2 regions of the Rahnella sp. BIGb0236 genome follow, and region 2 is predicted to be linked to the other one. Evidence: predicted binding sites of a transcription regulator. Region 2 holds the regulator's gene; the other holds the start of a gene.
What was found. Region 2 encodes PhoB, which activates phosphate uptake and scavenging genes when phosphate is short. Its sites were predicted from a motif close to CTGTCATAAAACTGNCNNAT; they were not measured.
Positions count from the first base shown of each region.

Region 1: a site for PhoB is predicted at 2,095-2,114, ahead of pstS (phosphate ABC transporter substrate-binding protein PstS). Genes of this name have one in related genera too.

Region 1 is NZ_SOAO01000004.1:27,488-30,878, reverse strand. Features, by position in the region: gene pstC (phosphate ABC transporter permease PstC) at 1-854, opposite strand, end outside; gene pstS (phosphate ABC transporter substrate-binding protein PstS) at 949-1,989, opposite strand; gene rluF (23S rRNA pseudouridine(2604) synthase RluF) at 2,206-3,078, opposite strand; gene glmS (glutamine--fructose-6-phosphate transaminase (isomerizing)) at 3,244-3,391, opposite strand, start outside.
Region 2 is NZ_SOAO01000002.1:618,148-621,538, forward strand. Features, by position in the region: gene phoR (phosphate regulon sensor histidine kinase PhoR) at 1-1,124, opposite strand, end outside; gene phoB (phosphate response regulator transcription factor PhoB) at 1,147-1,836, opposite strand; gene sbcD (exonuclease subunit SbcD) at 2,075-3,313, shown strand; gene sbcC (exonuclease subunit SbcC) at 3,310-3,391, shown strand, end outside.

The DNA of each region.
Region 1 (3,391 bases), on a different contig from region 2:
GCGGTGTGCAGACCGGCTTCCGCTTCGGCGAATTCGTTGGCCAGCGCCGAAGTGATACTGTTGCCCGGCGCGTACAGTGAGACGCTGTCGAGCTGGTAGGTGTTACCAATGATGAAGGTTACCGCCATGGTTTCGCCCAGCGCGCGGCCAAGGCCAAGCATAACGCCGCCAATCACGCCGTTTTTGGTGAACGGCAGCACGATGCGCCAGATCACTTCCCACGTGGTGCAGCCAATACCGTAAGCGGATTCTTTCATCATCACCGGCGTTTGCTCGAACACGTCGCGCATGACGGAGGCAATGTACGGGATGATCATGATGGCAAGAATGACGCCTGCTGCCAGAATGCCGATACCAAACCCCGGCCCGGCGAACAGTGCGCCGACAATCGGGATACCGGAAAGGACGTCGCCCACCGGTGTCTGGAAGTACTGCGCAAACAGCGGGGCGAAAACGAACAGACCCCACATGCCGTAAACAATACTGGGGATGGCCGCCAGCAGTTCAATCGCGATACCCAGCGGGCGTTTCATCCAGTTCGGCGCCAGCTCGGTGAGGAATAATGCGATACCAAAGCTGACCGGAACCGCAATCAGCAGGGCAATCACGGAGGTCACGACCGTGCCGTAAATCGGCACCAGCGCACCGAATTGCTCGTTCGGCGCATCCCAGGTTTTCGTCCACAGGAAAGACAGCCCGAACTTTTCAATGCTGGGTAACGACGCGATAAACAGCGAGACGATAATACCGCCCAGCATAAATAGCACAATCAGCGCAGCCAGTTTGACCAGCGCGCCGAAGAGGATGTCACCGTTTTTGCTGGGTGCCTTAATAGCCGGCTTGTATTCAGCCATACCACTCTCTTTTAATTCAGATTTAATTCCCTCCCCGGCCGGAGAGGGAATGAAGCAGAAGACTTGTACTCTATATCAGACCCGAGGCCAGATCCTAGTAAAGTGCTTTACCGCTGCTGTCTTTGATATTGGTTTTCCAGGCTGCGCGGATCTGCTCAACAACAGAATCAGGCAGTGCGGCGTAATCCAAATCGGTGGTCAGTTTGTTGCCGTTTTTGTAAGCCCAGTCGAAGAACTTCAGCACTTCAGTGCCTTTCTCTGCATTTTGCTGGTCTTTGTAAATCAGGATAAAGGTGGTGGAACTGATTGGCCACGCGTTATCACCTTTCTGATTGGTCAGGTCCTGAGCGAAGGTTTTGCTCCAGTCAGCGCCTTTGGCGGCTGCACTGAAGGATTCTTCAGTCGGGCTGATCGCTTTACCATCGGCATCCACCAGTTTGGTGTAAGCCAGGTTGTTTTGTTTGGCGTAGGCATATTCTACGTAACCGATTGAACCCGGCAGACGCTGTACGAAAGCGGCCACGCCGTCGTTACCTTTGCCGCCCAGACCGGTAGGCCAGTTAACCGTAGAACCTGAACCGATTTTGTCTTTCCACTCGCTGTTCACTTTCGCCAGATAGCTAGTGAACACGAAGGAAGTACCGGAACCATCCGCACGGCGAACCACCGCGATATTGGTGTCTGGCAGTGTCACGCCCGGGTTCAGCTTAGTGATCGCCGCGTCGTTCCACTTTTTAATTTTGCCGAGGTAGATGTCACCCAGCGTCGCGCCATCCAGCGTCAGCTGACCAGATTTGATGCCCGGGATGTTCACCGCCAGTACCACGCCACCGATCACGGTAGGGAACTGGAACAGGCCATTTTTGTCGAGATCTTCTTGTTTCATCGGTGCATCAGATGCGCCGAAATCCACCGTTTTGGCGATGATTTGTTTCACGCCGCCGGAAGAACCGATGCCCTGATAGTTAACCTGAGTACCGGTGGCTTTCTGATAAGCGTCTGCCCATTTCGCGTAGACAGGGGCAGGGAAAGTACCGCCAGCGCCAGTCAGGTTAGTGGCAGCGAAAGCAGACATTGCTGTGAGGGAGAAAGTCGCTGCTACAAGACCGGCGACGGTGTTACGCATCAATTTCATGTTCCACTCCTGGTGGTTTTAAACTTCCCGACTGATGTCGACGTTAATTAAAGTGTTTGGCACAGGAGGAAAATAGGACAGTTTAGTGACAGTAAAATGTACGTAATATGACAGTTTTATGACACTGGTCACAATTCGAACGTTACGGGCAAAAAGCGGGGGTTTTAGGAGGGAAATGCCGGTTTTGACACCGGCTGAAGACAAAAAACGGTCAGATTATCGCCCTTTCTTCTTCCGTCCCGGCTGTGCAAAACGCTTACGGGACGCAGCGTTAGCGTCTGGCTTTTCCGTATTTTTCGGTTTTGTGACAGCGGTTTTTTTCGCCTGAGCAGGTTTGGCTGGCGCTTTTTTGGTCGGTTTTTCTTCTGATGAGGAGTTTTCAATCAGTTTAAATAACTCAATCAGTTCATCATCGTTCAGGTCGCGCCATTCGCCCAGCGGCAATCCTTTCAGATTGATGTTCATGATACGCACGCGCTCAAGCTTCGTGACTTCGTAACCGAAATGCTTGGTCATACGGCGGATCTGGCGGTTAAGCCCCTGCACCAGCGTAATACGAAACACCATCGGTGCTTCTTTCTTCACTTTGCATTTTTTGGTCACGGTTCCGAGCATCGGCACACCCGCGCCCATACCGGCAATAAACTCATCAGTGATCGGTTTGTTGACGGTCACGACGTATTCTTTTTCGTGGTCGTTACCGGCGCGCAGGATTTTGTTGACCAGATCGCCGTGGTTGGTCAGTAAAATCAGTCCCTGCGAATCTTTGTCCAGACGGCCAATCGGGAAGACACGTTTGCTGTGGTTAACGAAATCACGGATGTTGTCCCGTTCACCTTCTTCCATTGTCGTGATAATACCGACCGGCTTGTTCAGCGCGATAAGCACCAGATCTTCTTCATCACGCGGCTCGATAAGCTGACCGTTAACTTTCACCACATCGCCGGCAAATACCTGAGCACCTACCGCGGCACGCCTGCCGTTGATAAAAACATTTCCCTGTTCGATGTAACGATCGGCATCGCGGCGCGAGCAGATACCGCTCTCGCTAATGTATTTGTTAAGACGAATGGAGGAGTTGTTCAGCATTCAGCAAAGCACCTTCGTAAAAAACGCGAACTATACCTTATCCGGCGCGGGTTACGAAGTCCGTGACACAGAATCGTGACCGCGGCTGACAAAGAAAAAAGCCGGTAATGAAAAAAAAGCGCCCCGGGAGGCGCTTAGACATTCCATGACTGAAACCGGTCGGTTTTATTCGACGGTCACAGATTTCGCCAGGTTACGCGGCTGATCCACGTCAGTCCCTTTAATCAGGGCAACATAGTAAGACAGCAGCTGTAACGGCACGGTGTAGAAAATCGGTGCGGCGATCTCTTCAACGTGTGGCAACTGGATAATC
Region 2 (3,391 bases):
CGGTAGAAACGTTCCGTCAGGCGCGGCAGATGTTGCGGTGCAATACCCGGTCCGTTGTCGCTTATCTGGAACTGCGCGCCGTGCGGCGTTTGTTGCCAGCTGACTTCAATCCGGGTACCGGCTGGCGTGTGGTTGACCGCGTTATACACCAGGTTCGACACCGCGCTGCGCAGCTGATCTTCGTTGCCGAACACTTTCAGCTTGTCGTTTACCCGGAACACCACGTCATGCCTGCCGTTGCTGAGCGTTTGCACTTCACGTTCCAGCATGCCGAGCATCAGCGGAATATCGACTTTCTCGTGCAAATCGATATTCGCTGAGGCTTCAATTTTCGACAGCGTCAGCAGCTGTTTCACCAGCCCGTCCATCCGCCGCGTCTGTTCCTGCATGGTATCCAGCGCTTTGCTGCGAAACGGTTCTTCCAGCTTGGCGTCTTCCATCATTTCCAGATAACCCTGCAATACCGTCAGCGGGGTTCGCAGTTCATGACTGACGTTGGCGAAAAAGTTACGCCGTGCGCCTTCGAGCTGGCGCATCTGCGTGACGTCGCGCGCCACCATCAGCAGTTGCCCTTCGGAATAGGGCATGACGCGAAACTCGACGTAATGCTCATTATTGAGTTGCAGATTCAGGGCGCGGCTGAAATCACGGGTCTGGATCCACAGCCGGAACTCCGGATAACGCAGCAGGTTAAAGATGTGCTGGCCGTTATCTTCCGGCCAGCGGAAACCGAGCAAATCCTGAGCCAGTCCGTTACACCAGAAAATATTGCCTTCTTCGGTCGTGAGCACCACGGCGTCCGGCAACGATTCGGCACCGCTGCGAAAACGCTTGATGAGCTGGCCTAATTCGCGACGCCGACGCCGGTTACGCATCTGCATCTGGTTCAGGCCGTAAAACAGCGGCTCCCAGCTCCAGCGGCCATTCGGCGGGGTAATGCTGCGGTCGAGCCACAGCCAGTGAGAAAGTTTCAGCTGGTTGTAATAATTCCAGCCCAGTGCCGCCATCAGCGACACAAAGAGGAGCCAGCCAAAATGGCCGACGAAGATACCGAGGATTAACGCGGGCAGGCAAAAGAGAAAAAATTCACCTGCCAGCCGTTTCCATGACAAACGTTCTAGCACACAGATTCTCCGCTGTGAGGGCTCAATAACGCGTTGAAAAACGGTATCCGGTACCGCGAACAGTCTGGATCATTCTGTCATGTCCACTGGTTTCCAGCGCCTTACGCAAACGACGAATATGCACGTCAACCGTGCGATCTTCCACATAAACGTTAGTGCCCCAGACGTTATTCAGCAACTGCTCGCGGCTGTAAACACGTTCGGAGTGCGTCATAAAGAAGTGTAATAATTTAAATTCTGTCGGCCCCATATCGAGCGCCTGCTCGTTGGCCATCACACGGTGAGACGACGGATCCAGGCTTAAACCCTGCATGTCGATCACTTCTTCTACCGCCATTGGCGAGATGCGGCGCATCACGGCTTTAATGCGGGCAACCAGTTCTTTCGGAGAAAACGGTTTGGTGATGTAATCATCGGCACCGACTTCGAGGCCGCGCACCCGATCTTCTTCTTCACCGCGCGCGGTCAGCATCATCACCGGGATTTCGCGGGTCAGGGCTTCACGTTTCAGGTGTTTAATAAACTGAATACCGGAACCGCCGGGTAACATCCAGTCAAGCAGGATCAGTTCAGGGTAAGGTTCAACAAGCTGCCCGATCGCTGAATCAAAATCCTCAGCTTCTACTGCCTGATAGCCATTCTGTTCCAGTACAAAACACACCATTTCACGGATTGGAGCTTCGTCTTCAACCACCAATATACGTCTAGCCATCGTAGGTCCTGCCAATAGGTTAGCGATCTTTTATTTGATTGCGGGCGCCATTATGCGTCAGTTTTGTGACAGATTTATGAATAGAAAGGATGGTTCATTACAGTCAAATATGACAGAGACATTTCTTCTATTTAGCGGGCATCTTGCTGAAATTGGTCTGATTTATCGGGGACAGCGTCCCCCGCCGACGTTTATACTTTGCCCCATCGTTGTCATCCAGGATCCATACGGGAGTCTCATGCGCCTGATCCACACGTCAGACTGGCACCTCGGCCAGTACTTTTTTACCAAAAGCCGCGCTGCCGAACATCAGGCATTTTTGCGCTGGCTGACCGGTCAGGTGCAGCAACATCAGGTCGATGCCGTGATTGTCGCGGGGGATATTTTCGATACCGGATCACCGCCCAGTTATGCCCGCGAATTGTATAACCGCTTCGTGGTGGAATTACAACAAACCGGCTGCCAGCTGGTGGTGCTGGCCGGTAATCACGATTCTGTCGCCACGCTCAACGAATCCCGCGAACTGCTTTCCTGTCTGAATACCCGGGTGATTGCCACCGTGGGTGAAAACCTGGCGGAACAAATTTTAGTGCTCCGTCAGCGCGACGGAACGCCCGGCGCGGTGCTGTGTGCCATTCCGTTTTTACGTCCGCGTGATTTGCTTGCCAGTCAGGCCGGACAATCCGGCAGCGACAAACAGCTGGCATTACAGGAAGCCATTGCCGCCCATTATGACGCGCTGTGGCAGGCCGCGCAGGCGAAACGCGATGAACTGGGCGTACCGCTGCCCGTGATTGCCACCGGCCATCTGACCACCGTCGGCGTCAGCACCTCCGATTCCGTGCGCGACATTTATATAGGCACGCTCGATGCGTTTCCGGCACAGGCTTTCCCGCCAGTCGATTATGTGGCACTCGGCCATATTCACCGCGCGCAGTGCGTCGCCAAAACCGACCATATCCGCTACAGCGGCTCGCCGATTGCCCTGAGTTTTGACGAGCTGAGCAAGGCCAAAAGCGTCTATCTGCTTGATTTCGAGGGTGCGACACTCAACGCCATCGAGACGCTGGAAATCCCGGTTTTCCAGCCGATGCAGATCATCAAAGGCTCGCTGGCGGAGATTGAAAAGCAACTGAAACAGTTCGAAGGCGGCGATCCGGCAAAACCCGTCTGGCTGGATATTGAAGTCTCCACGCAGGATTATCTCAGCGATATTCAGCGACGTATTCAGGCGCTGACGGCAGATTTACCGGTAGAAGTGGTGCTGTTACGCCGCAGCAAAGAACAGCGCATCAACCGCATTGAGCAACAGGAAAAAGAAACCCTCAGCGAACTGAGCGTCGGCGATGTCTTTGAACGGCGGCTGGCGCTGGAACCCGATCCCGATGAACCGCGTCAGGCGCGGATGCGTACCTTATTTGCGCAGGTGGTTGAACAGGTCACCAGCGGTCAGAACGCGGAGGACAGCGCACAATGAAAATTCTCAGCCTGCGTTTAAAAAACCTGAATTCGCTGGAAGGCGAATGGAAAATTGACTTCACCGCCGAGCCTTTTG